Regions from separate parts of the Planomonospora antibiotica genome, predicted to be linked through region 1. Evidence: riboswitches for the same ligand, from Rfam matches in the RefSeq annotation. Region 1 holds a riboswitch; the other holds the start of a gene.
What was found. A riboswitch is a leader RNA that binds a small molecule or an ion and turns the genes downstream of it on or off. The one in region 1 is predicted to bind cyclic di-AMP.

Region 1 (7,489 bases):
GTCCCGGCTGGGAGTCGAACTCGTCGGCTCGGGTCGGCGGCAGGCCGGCCGCGCGGGCGGCCGCCGCCACGGCGCGGCCGAGCGGGTGCTCGGAACCCTGCTCGGCGGCGGCGGCCAGCGCCAGCAGGCGCTGCTCGTCCAGGCCGGCGCCGGGCAGGACGTGCACGGAGGCCAGGTGCGGGCGGCCCTCGGTGAGCGTGCCGGTCTTGTCGAAGGCGACCCGGGTGACGGTGCCGAGCTGTTCCATCACCACGGCGGACTTGACCAGCACGCCGTGGCGGCCCGCGTTGGCGATGGCGGCCAGCAGCGGCGGCATGGTGGCCAGCACCACCGCGCACGGTGAGGCGACGATCATGAAGGTCATCGCGCGCAGTAGCGTCTCCTGCAGCGGAACGCCCCAGGCCAGCGGGAGGACGAACAACGCCACGGTGGCCGCCACCATGGCCACCGAGTAGCGCTGCTCGACTTTTTCGATGAACAGCTGGGTACGCGCCTTGGTGGCGCCGGCCTGCTGCACCATGGCCACGATCCGGGCGATCACGGTCTCGGCGGCTGGGCGTATCACGCGCACGCGCAGCACGCCGGTGCCGTTGAGGGTACCGGCGAACACCTCGTCGCCGGTGCTCTTGTCGGCCGGCACGCTCTCGCCGGTGATGCCGGCCTGGTCGACCGCGCTGGAGCCGTCGATCACCTGGCCGTCGGCGCCGATCCGCTCGCCGGGCCGTACCAGGATCACCTCGCCGACCGCCAGTTCGGCGGTGGCGACGCGCTCCTCACCGCTCCGGCTCAACCGGGTGGCCTGCTCAGGTGCCAGGTCCAGCAGGTCGCGCACCGCGTCTTCAGTGCGTTTGGTGGCCAGGGCCTCCAGCGCGCCGGAGGTGGCGAAGATGACGATCAGCAGGGCTCCGTCGAAGACCTGTCCGATGGCCGCGGCGCCGATCGCCGCGACCACCATGAGCAGGTCGACGTCCAGCGTCTTGTCCCGCAGCGCTCTCAGGCCCGACAGTGCGGGTTCCCAGCCTCCGGCGGTGTAGCAGGCCAGGTACAGGGTCCACCACAACCAGGAGGGTGCTGCGGCCAGCTGGGCCAGGCCGCCGGCGGTGAACAGCGCGGTGGCGGCCGCCGCCCAGCGCACCTCGGGCAGCGACCACGTCCCGGCCCGCCATGCCGAGCCGGGGCGAGGCGAAACGGGGCCGGCCTCGGTGCCGGGAATGGTTCTCACGTCGGTCATCACCCTGGAAGCATATATGCGCATTCACGCAGATACGCAAGTAGCGGGGTTCGGGGGTATGCTGACGGACATGCACACGTCGCTGCCGGACTTCGACATGCCGACCGAGGAACAGGTGCACCTGGCCGCCGAGTCGTTCCGGCTGCTGTCCGATCCCACCCGCATCAAGATCCTGTGGGCGTTGCTGCAGGGCGAGTCGAACGTCGCCTGCCTGGCCGAACTCGCTGACGCTGCCCCCACCGCGGTCAGCCAGCACCTGGCCAAGCTCCGTCTCGCGGGCCTGGTCAAGGGCCGTCGCGAGGGCACCTTCATCTACTACAGCGCCGCCGACGAGCACGTGCGCCGCCTGCTGACCCAGGGCCTGTTCCACGCCGACCACATCGACCGCGGGGATGGGCCCTCCTCCGGTCACGTCCCTGCCGGGTGCGTCGAGGATCTCTAGCGGGGAAGGTCACGCGCTCCTTGCGCGGTGCGCCGGAACCCGTCGACCGGGCGCGCAACACCTGCGGCGAACCGGTCGGCGCGGCCGGCCGTCGGTTCGTCCACCGGTTCGCCGTGCATATCGGCTTCTCACCCGCCCCATGGACGCGCGCCGGCCGATGGCGCATCGGTCTCGGACACGCCCCCCTTCTTCCACGACGTTTACCCGTAGGAGAAGCGACCGGCACGGAGAGTGACATAGGCTCGATTGTGTGATCACGAGTGTCCGGTCGTCGCTCGCCCGGCTTCCTGGAACGCCAGGGTTGTGGGCCGGCGTGCTCGCGGCGCTCGTCGTCTTCCATGTGCTCCTCTGCTCGACCGGGTCGCACGCGCACGCGGAGGAACTCCCTGCCTCCTCTTCCTCCTCCGCATCGACTGCCTCTCATGAGCATTCCCCGGCGCACTGGGGTGATCACAGGCATTCCCCGTCGCCCTCCGGCGGCCATGAGCATCCGGTGACCTGCGACGCTCCTGCCGCCCAGGCGGCTTCCGGCCAGCGACAGGCCACCTCTTGCCCGCCGCCACTGATCGGCGGCTGGCCTCCGATCAGTCCGGCCGTCTCCGGCGAGACCTCCGGACCCGCGCTCGGACGGCACGCTCCCGATCCGGCACGGGCCTTACCGCGCTCCGGCGCCTACCTCCTCAACCTGCTCTGCGAGTCACGGGTGTAGATGCCCCCGGCGGGCCATGCCGTCCTCGCCTGCCGATCGACGATCTCCTGTTCGTCCGGCAGCCGTCTTCCGGCATGTCCGCGCCTCCGCACGCATCCTGACCGCGATCTGCGCAGTGCTGAGGAACGCCAGATGAAGAACCTGCACGCGAAAACCCGTGCCCCGATGACGAGCGCTCCAGGGGCCTCCTCCCCCGCCGACCTGGTCGGCGACACCCCGGTGCTGTGGATACCGGAACTGTGGACCGGGGGGAGCCACGGCTTCTGGGCGAAGCTGGAGGGCCACAACCCCGGCGGCATCAAGGACCGTCCCGCGCTCCACATGGTCGAGCAGGCCCGCCTGCGCGGAGACCTGCGACCGGGAGCCCTGATCGTCGAGTCGACCAGCGGCACACTCGGCCTCGGGCTCGCGCTGGCCGGCATCGTTCACCGCCACCCGGTGACCCTGGTGAGCGATCCGGGCATGGAACCGCTGATGCACCGGCTGCTGACCGCCTACGGCGCCCGGATCGAGACGGTCACCGCGCCCCACCCCGCCGGCGGCTGGCAGCAGGCGCGCCGGCGGCGGGTCGGTGAGCTGCTGGAGCAGCATCCCGGTGCCTACTGCCCGGACCAGTACAACAACCCCGACAACGTCTCCGCCTACGAGCGGCTCGCCCGGGAGCTGGCCCGCCGGCCGGGCCGCATCGACGTGCTGGTGTGCAGCGTGGGAACCGGCGGCCACAGCGCCGGGATCTTCCGCACCCTGCGCCGGATCTACCCCGGGGTGCGGCTGGTGGGCGTCGACACCGTCGGCTCGACCATCTTCGGCCAGCCCGCCCGCACCCGGCTCATGCGCGGCCTGGGCAGCAGTATCCATCCCCGCAACGTCGACTACGGCGCTTTCAGCCAGATCCACTGGGTGGCGCCGGGCGAGGCCGTCTGGGCCTGCCGGCGGCTCGCGGCGGCCAGGTACGCCACCGGCGGATGGAGCGTGGGCGCGGTGGCGCTGGTGGCCTCCTGGCTGGCACGTACCGAACCCGCGGGCACGCGGATCGCCGTGGTCTTCCCCGACGGCCCCGAGCGCTACTTCGATACCGTCTACAACGACGCCTACTGCGCCGAACGCGGACTGCTCGACGCCAAGCCGGAACCCGAACCCGACGAGATCGCCCATCCGTCGCAGGCCGAGGTCCTGCGGTGGACCCGCTGCGACACGGTGACCGACCCGCTGGAGGGCCGCGCGTGAAGGCCACCGTCGCCCAGGTCCGCTCGTTCAACCGGCCGATCCGGCTGCTGCTGGTCAACCAGCTCACCATCAACGTCGGCTTCTACATGCTCATGCCGTATCTGGCCCTGCACCTGTCCGGTGAGCTCGGGCTGGCGGTCTGGCTGGTCGGGCTCATCCTCGGCGTGCGCAACCTCAGCCAGCAGGGCATGTTCCTGCTCGGCGGGAGCCTGGCCGACCGGATCGGCTACAAACCGATGATCACGGCGGGGCTGGGGTTGCGCAGCGTCGGGTTCACCTTGTTCGGCCTGGCCGAATCACTGCCGTGGCTGATCACCGCCTCCGCGCTGACGGGCCTGGCCGGAGCCCTGTTCAACCCGGCCGCGCGCGCCTATCTCGCCCAGGAGGCGGGTGAGCGCAAGGTGGAGGCGTTCGCCGTCTTCAACGTCTTCTACCAGACGGGCATCATGGTAGGCCCGCTGATCGGGCTGGTGCTGGGCGGGGTGACCTTCCGCTTGACCTGCTTGGTCGCCGCCGGGTTGTTCACCGTCCTGGCCGTCGTCCAGATCCGCGCCCTGCCGGGCCGTTCCGGCAGCAGGGCCGGCGCGCAGGCCGGCATGCTGCACGACTGGCGCCAGATCATCGGCAACCGGTCCTTCCTGCTGTTCTCCTTGGCGATGATCGGCTCCTACGTGCTCAACTTCCAGGTCTACCTGGGCCTGCCGATCGAGGTGCGCCGGCTGACCGGGAGCGAGCTCGGCGTCACCCTGCTGTTCATGCTCTCCGGCGTCCTGGCCATCGTCGGGCAGGTCCGCATCACCGCGTGGGCCAGGCGGCGCTGGACGGCGGGGCAGGCGATGGCGCGGGGCCTGGGGCTGATGGGCACCTCGTTCGTGCCGCTCGCCCTGGCGGCGTCCCTGGCCCCCGCGTTGCCGGGTACGGCGCCTTGGCCGGCGCACGCTCTGGCCCTGGCACCGGTGCTCCTGGCGACCGGCCTGCTGAGCCTGGCGGTCATGATCGTCTACCCGTTCGAGATGGCGACCATCGCCGCGCTCGGCGGGGAGCGCATGATGGGCACCTACTACGGCTTCTACAACACCCTGTCGGGTCTCGGCATCGCCGCGGGCAACCTGCTGACCGGCGCGGCACTCGACGCCGGGAGGCAGGCGGGGATGCCCGGCCTTCCGTGGTGGGTGATGGCCGCGGTCGGGGGCGCTTGCGCCGTGGCGGTGCTCGCCCTGGACCGGTCGGGCCGGCTGGAACCGGGCCGGCAGCCGCAGGCGACCCCGGCCTGACCGCCGCCGGGCGGCCCGCAACGGCGGATCCTTTCCGCGGGACCGGCGGGGCGTCTCGCCGACGACTCCATCGGGGTGGCCCAGGTGAGGCCCCGGGTCCTGTGGCATCTGCCCAGGCAGGCACGATCACCGGAGCGACAACATTCACCTCCTATGATGAATAGTAGATTCCGGCATGCCTGGACGGCTCGCTCGCGCGGGCCGCCATGTCACCACGGTGCACCACCACACCGTTCTACACCGGAAATCTCCTGGTAGATCGCGACTCCCTCTCCATCGGAGTCCTCCCTCGCAGCGACGCCTGGCAGCGGGTGATCACGTAAAGATCACTTCTTTGCATCGGATTAGGGTCATATGACCGGCTGTTTACTACTATGCTTCGTTGCGCGCTGGCCGAAAGGGCCGGCATGCCTCATCCCGGGCGAAGCGCCCGGGAGCCGGGGAACCACCGCACCTGGGGTGAACCACGTTCCGTGGAAGGGCGTCCTCCCGCCCGAACCCGTCAGCTAACCCGGCCGGCCGAAGGAGAGGAGAGTGCGTGGCGGCCCCGTCGCCCACGTCCCCCATGTTCCGCCACCGTCTGGCCGCGACCGCCTGCGTGATCTCCGCGTTCGGAGTCGTCTTCGGTCCCCCCTCCCCGGCCGCCGCAGCCCCCAAGCCCCGCGAGGCCGAGCTCCGCAAGGAGCTGAACAAGCTCACCACGAAGGTCGACGCGCTCATCGAGGCCTACGCCGCCAAACGCGAGTCGCTGAAGAAGGCGCAGAAGGCCGAGAGCGTCGCCAAGGAGAACCTGAGCAAGGCCGAGGACGCCTACGCGGAGGCCAAAAAGCAGGTCGACTCCATCGCCCAGCTCCGCTACCAGAGCGACTCCGGTGATCTGCCCGCACTGCTGTTCGGCGACGGTGACATGAGCGGTGCGGCCATGCTGGAACAGCTGGCCGCCCAGCAGGGCGCCTACCTCGACGGTTTCGCCCGCAGCAGGGACGCCAGGAAGCAGGCCTCCGACCGGGCCGCGCAGCTCACCGAGGACCTGCGCCGGGAGAGCGAGCACGTCGAGGAGCAGCGCAGGGACGCCGAGGAGCTGATCGGCGCCATCAAGAAGAAGATCGATCAGCTCGTGCCTTTGGGCTCCGGCCGCCGCGCCAACGGCACCTGGGCGCCCCAACTCCCCAATGGTGCCGACAACATCACCGACCGCACCCGTAACATGCGCGAGGCCATCAGGAAACGCTTCGCCCTGCCGTACGCGGTCGGCTGCTACCGGCCGATCAACGACGGCGGTGAGCACCCGCTCGGGCGCGCCTGCGACTTCATGATGAGCGCCGGCGGGGCGATGCCCTCGGCCGCCAACCTCCGGCTCGGTGACGAGATCGCCGCCTGGGCCGTCAAGAACAAGGACAAGCTCGGCGTGAAATACGTGATCTGGCGCCAGCGGATCAACCACGGCTCCGGGTGGCGGTTCATGTCGGACCGCGGGAGCGTGACCGCCAACCACTACGACCACCCGCACATCTCGATGTACTGAAAGCAAAGAGCCTCACCGACGGGCTGCTCACCGGCGCTGATGAGCAGCCGGGGTAGTGACGCGCAGGCGCAGCTCAGGTGCAACGCAGGCGAGGATGTCGCGATGATCACTCAGGCGATGGGTGAGCGGCCAGCCCGGGCGGCCCGGTGAGGCTGGGCGAAGCCGCGGCTCCGATCAGCGCGGGCGCGCCGGGCGATGGTGATGGCCCGGGCAGCGGTTCCCTCGGCGGGCACGCCGAGGGAACCGATGACGCCGGTCGGCAGCAGCCCTTGAGCGTTGACGCGGTAGCCGGTGTCCAGGCATAAGGAGCTCTCGTTGATGGCCCTGCCGCGCCGGACGCATCTCGCAAGCGCGCGAAAGGGTGGTCAGGGGCGCCTTCGATGCCGCCCGCGTGCCCGCAATGAGGGGTGTCCCGGCCCCGTGTGACCTCCTGCGAGGGCCGGTCGCCTGCCGAGGAGCCGACCGCCGATCACCATTCCGCCCCCGATCACACCCGCGATCACGAGCAGGACGCTCTTGGGGCTGCTGCCGGGTCCATCGGTGACCGAAGACACGGCGGTCGTGCTCCCGGAGTCCCGTTCAGCGGCGGTGGCGTTCGGGGCCACGGTGCCGGTCCGGTCACCTCCTACCGCGGGAACCGTTGTCCCTCCGCCGGCCTGCCCGGCCGGCCCCGTGCTCGCGGGAGCCTCCGTGGAGGTCTCCCGCGGCTCGGCCTCGGCGGTCCGGGCCGGCACGGGTTCGGCGGGGTCGTCGTCGTGACGCGCGTAGGCGCCGGTGGCGAAGGGCAGCGGCAGGTTCTTCTTTCCCTTGCCCGGACCCCACTTGGTGATGACGTAGTCGACCTTGATGTGGCCCAGGCCGCCGTTGCCCCGCACCGTCAGCGCCTCGGCGTCGAAGGTGCCACCGGTCAGCTCGGCGAAGGTCTTGGCGTCCAGATCCAGCATGATGCCGCGGCTGGACGGCTCGCCCGGACCGCGGTCGCCGACGAAGAACGGCGCCTTCCTGCCCTTGTAGAGCACGTAGCCCTCGGTCAGCAGCGGCCATGACGGGGAAGCGGCCAGGCCCTTTTGCATTGGTTTGC
Region 2 (7,489 bases), on a different contig from region 1:
ACTCGCCGAGACGAGGTCCATCATCCACTGCGGTACGGCTCGCTGACAGATGACCACACCGGCCGCAATAGCCACCCGTCCTGGGGGCCGACGAGCCGTTGACTACCGCGCTGTCCCTGCCGTCGCGATGTGAGCTCGGGTCGGTTTTTCCTCAGGTTCAGAGGCGGTCGAGGATTTTGCGCATCTGCTCGATCTCGGCCTGCTGGGCGGTCACGATGGTCGCGGCCAGCTGCTTGGCCTCAGGGTTGATGCCCTGCGCCTGCTCGGTCTTGGCCATCTCGATGGCGCCGCTGTGGTGAGCGATCATCATCTCCAAGAACATGCGGTCGAACTCCGCACCCGTGGCCGCCTTGAGTTTCTCCATATCCTCCTCGGTCATCATCCCGGACATGGCGTGCCCGCCGTGACCTTCCGCCGGAGCCGTCGGTTTCCCCCAGGCCGACAACCAGCCCGTCATGGTAGTGATCTCCGGATCCTGGGCGGCTTTGATCTTGGCCGCCAGGTCCTTGACCTCCGAATCCGCAGCGCGTGTCTGGGCCAGCTCAGCCATCTCCACGGCCTGCTGATGGTGCACGATCATCGTCTGTGCGAACGTCACGTCGGCGTCGTTAAAGGCCGCACTGGGCGGCTGGCTGGCCGCCGTCGTCGTCGGAGCACTGGTCGCCGCACCGGTGGGAGCGGTCGCTGAATCCTCGCCGCCGCAGCCAGTCAGGAGAACCAGCGCCCCGATCCCGGCCACGGCGCTCAGCGTAAGCCGAGCGGACAGAGATCGCTCGTCGATCATGCTAATGCCCCCTTTAGAAAGTCCCCGAATATGCCCGGACCGCACCGCAGGCGGATCCGGAGCCCTCTGGCACGGATCCGGCCCCCGAATGCATAGCCAGCGGCCGTGCCGAGCGCAGCAGGTATGTTCCCGTAGAAGAACGGGCCATTCCACCAGGCCGGGGCCCATAGAGGCGGATCTTGACTGGTGCAGGCATTGCCGGATCACGACCGAGGCCGGCCTGCTTCATGGCCTGTACCAGGCTGGTCTGTACCGGGGCCGGGCGGGCTCGTGCTGCTGGGATGGCGGGTCGCCGCCTTCGCTGGGGAGGGGTATCGCGGGTAGCCGTAGCCGACGACATCGGAGGTGGGTCGGATGCGCCGCTCGACTTTGCCCTTGTCGGTGTTGCCCTCGATCGTGGTGATCGTGCCGTCCTCGTTGTCGCGCTCCACCAGGCCCATATGGTCGATCTTGTAGATGCCGCGATCGTCGTCGCTGTCGAGGTCGAAGTAGACAAGGGCGCCGGGTTTGGCCAGGTGGCCCCAGCGGTGGCGGTCTTGGAACCATCCGGCCCAGGCGATGGCGTAGGCGTCCGCGCCGATGACGGACCGCAGGCCGGCCTGTTCGCCGACCCAGGAGATGAACATCGCGCACCAGGGTGCGTTGGCGTAGTTCTCCATGACTCCGCCGTCACGGGCCAGAGTCTCCTGTGCGCGCTGCGAGGCCATGTACCAGGAGTGGAACTTGGTGCCACCGCCGACGGTGTTCTCGGTGATGCCGATCTGCTTTTCGGCCACCTTGAGCAGCGACTCTGCCGGGGTGGGTTTCTTTGGGGGCAGCTTGCCGGCTGGTGGCGGTGCGGCGCCTTTGCTCAGGCGCGCATCGTCAGGCTGGGTCTGCTGGGGCGCATCGGCCATGAAGGCGGGAGCACCGATGGGCAGGGCGCAGGTGATGAAGGTTATGCAGACGGCGGCGCGTAGCAGATTGTCGGGAAGAAGCGGAGAAAAAACATGACGATCGCTCATGTGAGGTCTCCCTCCTGCCTCGCCCACCGGGCCGGTCCTTAGTTCTGGCGGGTAGGCCTCGCGAAATGCTGGGTGGGCAGGAGCACGTGCATCCCGCGATACGCTCCTCGGCATCGCAGGATCCGGTCCACGCAGATGTCTGCCACACAGGAGCGTTATACCCCTCTTCGTTGCCATATGTCGGAATATGGGGAAGGTCTATCGCCCGGCGGGAGGAGGAGAGGAGGGCTGCCTTTCCGCTTCGGTCCGGCGTCGCTCCATCATGTGCCGATTGGGCGGCACCGGGCTGAAGATCAGTACATCGAGATGTGCGGATGGTCGTAGTGGTTGGCGGTGATGCTTCCGCGATCGGACATGAAGCGCCAGCCCGAGCCCTGGTTGATGCGCTGGCGCCAGATCACGTACTTGACGCCGAGCTTGTCCTTGTTCTTGATCGCCCAGTCGGCGATCTCGTCGCCGAGCTTGAGATTGGCCGCCGAGGGCATCGCACCACCGGCGCTCATCATGAAGTCGCAGGCGCGCCCGAGCGGGTGCTCGCCGCCGTCGTTGGCCGCCCGGTAGCAGCCGACCGCGTAAGGGAGGCTGAAGCGTCTGCTGATGGCATCGCGCATGTTCCGGGTGCGATCGGTGATGTTGTCGGGCCCGTTGGGCAGCTGGGGAGCCCAGCTGCCGTTGGAGCGGCGGCCGGAACCCAGCGGGACAAGCTGGTCGAGCCTTTTTTTGATGTCGCGGATGAGCCGCTCGGCCTCCTCGCGCTGGTCCTCGACCTTCTCGGCCTCCCCCCGGATCTGCTCGGTGAGCCGGGCGGCCCGCTCGGCGGCCCGCTTGCGGGCGTCCCGGCTACGGGTGAACCCCTCCAAGTGGGCACTCTGCTGGGCGAGCAGCTGCTCCATCAGCGCGGCGCCGCCCATGTCACCGGGGAACAGCAGCGCCGGAAGGTCGCCGGAACTGCTCTGGTAGCGGAGCTGGGCGATGGAATCGACCTCGCCCTTGGCCGCGGTGAATGCCTCCTCGGCCTTGCGCAGGTTCTTCTTGGCGACGCCCTCGGCCTTGTGCGCCTTGGCCAGCGACTCGCGCTTGGCGGCGTAGGCCTCGATGAGGGTGTCGACCTTCTTGTTGAGCCTGGCCAGGTCCTTCCTGAGCTCGGCCTCAGTGGGCTTGGGGGCCGCGCTGCCCGCGGTAGGGACGCCGAGGATGAAACCGAGTCCCGCGGCCAGGAAGGCGGCCACGATCGCATGACGACGGAACGCAGGGGATGCGGGGGACGCAGCCGCCACGAACTCTCCTCTCCTTCAGCCGACCGGGTTAGCTGACGGGTTCGGGCTGGAGAAAGCCCTTCCACCGAAGTGGTTCACCCCAGGTGCGGTGGTTCCCCGGCTCCCCGGCAACGCGCCAAGGATTAGGCAGCCCGGCCACCAGGGCCGAGGCAAAACGAAGCATAGTAGTAAAGACTTGGTGATATGTACGCAATCCGATACCCGGTGGCGATCAGGCTGTGATCGCCGCTGCCGTGGCGGGTAAGCGGAGAAGAACAGGCCTCCACCAGGGAAGAGCTGTCGCGGAAGGGCGTGATCCTCATCATCACCTTGGCCGGGGCCAGGCTCATCCGGCCATACCTGGCAGAGGGGAACAGCAATGACGATGCCGCAAGCCCTGCTATGGAAAGTAGTAGAAAGTGGTCACGTGTTCATCCCACACCCCACCGCGCCCAATGCTGGACGGCCCCGGCGACGAGCTGTACGGCGATCGCCGCACCGAGCAGGCCCATGATCCGGGTGATGAGGTTCAGCCCGTTGTCCTTGAGGACGCGGCCGATGAGGGAAGAGAACCGCAGCGTCATCCAAGTCAGGACGAGCGCGGCGACCAGAGCCAGAACCACAGCGGTTACCGCAGCGAAGCTGCCGGCTTTTTCCATGTAGAGCATGACGGCGGCGATGGCTCCAGGCCCGGCCAGCAGCGGCGTGCCCAGCGGGACGAAGGCCACGGCGCCGCTTTCGGCGTTGGCGCGCTCTTTGGCGCAGTCGGCTTTGAGTAGATCCAGTGCGATGAGCGCCAGGAGCGCTCCACCGGCGACCTGGAGCGCCTGCAGGGAGATACCCAGCGCGTCCAGCAGGCGATTACCGGCGATCGCGAAGACGGAGACGATCCCTGCGGCGACGAGCACGGACACGCGGGCTGTTCGACGGCGACCGGCCGGATTTTGATTACGGGTCAGGGTGAGGAAGATCGGCACTGCGGCCAGCGGATCGAAGATGACGAGCAGGGTGACGAACGCCTGGACAAAGAGCGCGGAATGGGCGGTCAGAACGGCGATGGACATGACGAGACTCCACGGGACAAGAGGACATCCCCGTCCCCTGGCCTCTGGAGAGTCGCTAGGGGAGCGGGACGGACCGGGGGACCGTGGAGTAGCAGGGCACCGTCCAACGCAGCCACACCGCGACTTCGGCGTCAACCCGCTGGGTGATCATGTCTGCACCTCCTGGCACGCTCAACCTCCAGCCTGACTTCAGTATTCCTTCCAAGCTGATTGAGATCCGTACGCGAAAGCGGGCAGATCCACCGCTCGCTCCCCGCTGCCGGCCACGCCTCCGCCGCCATCAGAAGCAGCGCGGAGGGTGCCGAAGGGTTGCCGGGACCATAGCGCTGCAGGCCGTCGGGGTGCGGCAGATCATCGTTCATGCCGCAACCGAGTGGAGCCCTTCCCCCGAACCGGGGGAAGGGCTCCACTCGGTTGCAGCGGCGGTTCCTATCTGAAGCCGCGCAGGCGCAGGCTGTTGGTGACCACGAACACGCTGGAGAACGCCATCGCCGCTCCTGCGATCATCGGGTTGAGCAGGCCGAGGGCGGCCAGCGGCAGGGCGGCCACGTTGTAGGCGAAGGCCCAGAACAGGTTGCCCTTGATGGTGGCCAGGGTCCGCCGCGACAGGCGGATCGCGTCCGCGGCCACCCGCAGGTCGCCGCGGACCAGGGTCAGATCGGAGGCCTCGATGGCGGCGTCGGTGCCGGTGCCCATCGCAAGTCCCAGGTCGGCCTGGGCGAGCGCGGCGGCGTCGTTGACACCGTCGCCCACCATGGCCACCGTACGGCCCTGCTCCTGCAGCCGCTTGACCACGTCCACCTTGTCGGCGGGCAGCACCTCGGCGATCACCTCGTCGATGCCCACCTCGGCCGCGACCGTCCTGGCGACGGCCTCGTTGTCGCCGGTCAGCAGCACCGGGGTCAAGCCCAGCGCGCGCAGTCGCCGGACGGCTTCGGCGGAGGTCGCCTTGACGGTGTCGGCGACGACCAGGACCGCGCGGGCCCGGCCGTCCCAGCCGACCGCGACCGCGGTGCGGCCCGCCGCCTGCGCCTCGGCGAGCTTGCGCTCCAGCTCGACCGGCAGGTGCTGGGACCACTCGGCCAGCAGTTGCGGGCGGCCGACGAGCACGGCGTGGCCGTCGACGACGCCCCGCACGCCCAGCCCCTCGATGTTGGCGAAGTCCTCGGGGAAGGGCAGCTCACCCACCTGCTCGGCCGCGCCGCGGGCGACCGCCTGGGCGATGGGGTGCTCGGAGGCGTGCTCCAGGGCGCCCGCCAGGCGCAGCACCTCCTCGGCGTCCTCACCGTCGGCCTGGTGCACGTCGACGAGGGTCATCCTGCCCTCGGTGACGGTGCCGGTCTTGTCCAGCACCACGGTGTCGATCTTCTGGGTCGATTCGAGGACCTCGGGGCCCTTGATCAGGATGCCGAGCTGGGCGCCGCGGCCGGTGCCGACCAGCAGCGCGGTCGGGGTGGCCAGGCCCAGCGCGCAGGGGCAGGCGATGATCAGTACGGCGACCGCGGCGGTGAAGGCCGCCCCGGCGCCGTCACCGGTGCCGAGCCAGAAGCCGAGCGTGCCGACGGCCAGCGCGATCACGATGGGGACGAAGATCCCGGAGATGCGGTCGGCCAGGCGCTGCACCTGGGCCTTGCCGGTCTGGGCGTCTTCGACCAGCCTGGCCATCTGGGCGAGCTGGGTGTCGGCGCCCACGCGGGTGGCGCGCACCACCAGCCGCCCGCCGGCGTTGACGGTCGCGCCGACCACGGTGTCGCCGGGCCGCACCTCCACCGGCACCGACTCGCCGGTCAGCATGGAGGCGTCCACCGCCGAGGAGCCCTCCTCCACCACGCCGTCGGTGGCGATCTTCTCGCCGGGCCGGACCACGAAGCGGTCCCCGACCACCAGCTGGTTGCTGGGGATGCGGACCTCGGTGCCGCCGCGCAGCACGGCGACGTCCTTGGCGCCCAGTTCCAGCAGCGCCCGCAGGGCGGCGCCGGCGCGGCGCTTGGAGCGCGCCTCGAAGTAGCGCCCGGCCAGGATGAACGCGGTCACCCCGGCGGCGGCCTCCAGGTAGATGTTGCCCGAGCCGTCGGTGCGCTCGATGGTGAACGCGAACGGGTGGGTCATCCCCGCCGTGCCCGCGCTGCCGAAGAACAGCGCCCACAACGACCAGCCGAGCGCGGCGATCGTGCCGAGCGAGACCAGGGTGTCCATGGTGGCGGCGCCGTGCCGCAGGTTGGTCCAGGCGGCCTTGTGGAACGGCCAGCCCGCGTAGACCACGACCGGAGCGGCCAGGGTGAGCGACAGCCACTGCCAGTGGGTGAACTGCAGGGGCGGGATCATCGCCATCGCTATCACCGGCACGGCCAGCACGACGGAGGTGATCAGGCGGGCGCGCAGCGACGCGAGTTCGTCGGCCGCCTCCTGCGGGGCGGCCTGCCCGGCGGTGTGCCCGGCGGGCGGGGCGGGCAGCGCGGCGCTGTAGCCGGCCTGCTCCACCTGCTCGATCAGCGTCTGCGGGTCGAGGCCCTCGGGGAAGGTGACCTTGGCCTTCTCGGTGGCGTAGTTGACCGTCGCGGTCACGCCGTCGAGCTTGTTGAGCTTGCGCTCGATGCGGTTGGCGCAGGACGCGCAGGTCATGCCGCCGATGGAGAGCTCGACCGCGCCGGTGGCGGCCGGTGGTCTGTCGTCGGTCACGGGGGACATCGACGTCACCGTTCCTTTCTCGCGTCGCGCATGTGCGTCAGTGCGTGTGCTCGCCGTGCGAGCCGGACTTCTCAGGGGTTGCTGCGGGCCGCGGCGTGGGCGCCGTGTCGGCAGGACGGGCGGGGGTCGCCGTCGGGGCCGGGCTCTGGCCGGCGTGGGCGGTGAAGGCCGCGGTCCGCACGACTCCCTCGTGCTGGAAGTCCAGGAAGAGCCGGTAGTCGCCGCGGCTGGGCACCTCGGCGTGGAAGGTGATGCCCGGACCGGCCGCCGTCGTGCCGTCGCCGGGCTCGCCGTCGGGGTGCACGTGCAGGTAGGCCAGGTCTCCGGCGCGCAGCGCGACCAGGTGCCCGTAGGCGCCCAGGTACGGCTGCAGGTCGGTGACCGGCTTGCCGTCCTTGCTCACCGTCAGCGTCAGGGCGCTGGAGGCGCCGGGGACCAGCTCCCCGCCCAGCTCCACCGTGTAGCCGTCGACCGTGGCGGTGCGGCTCACCTCGGGCAGCGCCCTGGGCGTGTAGTCACCGGCGGCGTGCAGGTCCGTTCCCAAGGTCAGCCCATGGCCGCCTTCGGGGGCGAAGTCGGCGAACGCCCGGTAGACGCCCGCCTCCGGCAGGGTCAGCTTCACCGACCAGGTTCCGTCGGCGGCCTTGGCCGGGTGCAGGTGCCGGAAGTCGCCCAGATCGCGGGAGACCACGA

Region 2: another riboswitch for cyclic di-AMP. It lies ahead of IEZ06_RS34000 (coiled-coil domain-containing protein); the one in region 1 lies ahead of IEZ06_RS23970 (coiled-coil domain-containing protein).

Annotation. Positions count from the first base shown of each region.
Region 1 is NZ_BMQE01000029.1:59,911-67,399, forward strand. It holds gene IEZ06_RS23950 (heavy metal translocating P-type ATPase) at 1-1,231, opposite strand, end outside; gene IEZ06_RS23955 (ArsR/SmtB family transcription factor) at 1,302-1,673, shown strand; gene IEZ06_RS23960 (PLP-dependent cysteine synthase family protein) at 2,515-3,609, shown strand; gene IEZ06_RS23965 (MFS transporter) at 3,606-4,883, shown strand; cyclic di-AMP (ydaO/yuaA leader) riboswitch at 5,282-5,418, shown strand; gene IEZ06_RS23970 (coiled-coil domain-containing protein) at 5,422-6,408, shown strand; gene IEZ06_RS36580 (hypothetical protein) at 6,774-7,489, opposite strand, start outside.
Region 2 is NZ_BMQE01000076.1:10,857-18,345, reverse strand. It holds gene IEZ06_RS34010 (DUF305 domain-containing protein) at 158-784, opposite strand; gene IEZ06_RS34005 (CHAP domain-containing protein) at 988-1,788, opposite strand; gene IEZ06_RS34000 (coiled-coil domain-containing protein) at 2,082-3,065, opposite strand; cyclic di-AMP (ydaO/yuaA leader) riboswitch at 3,069-3,204, opposite strand; gene IEZ06_RS33995 (MarC family protein) at 3,476-4,108, opposite strand; gene IEZ06_RS33990 (heavy metal translocating P-type ATPase) at 4,538-6,796, opposite strand; gene IEZ06_RS33985 (DUF8832 domain-containing protein) at 6,834-7,489, opposite strand, start outside.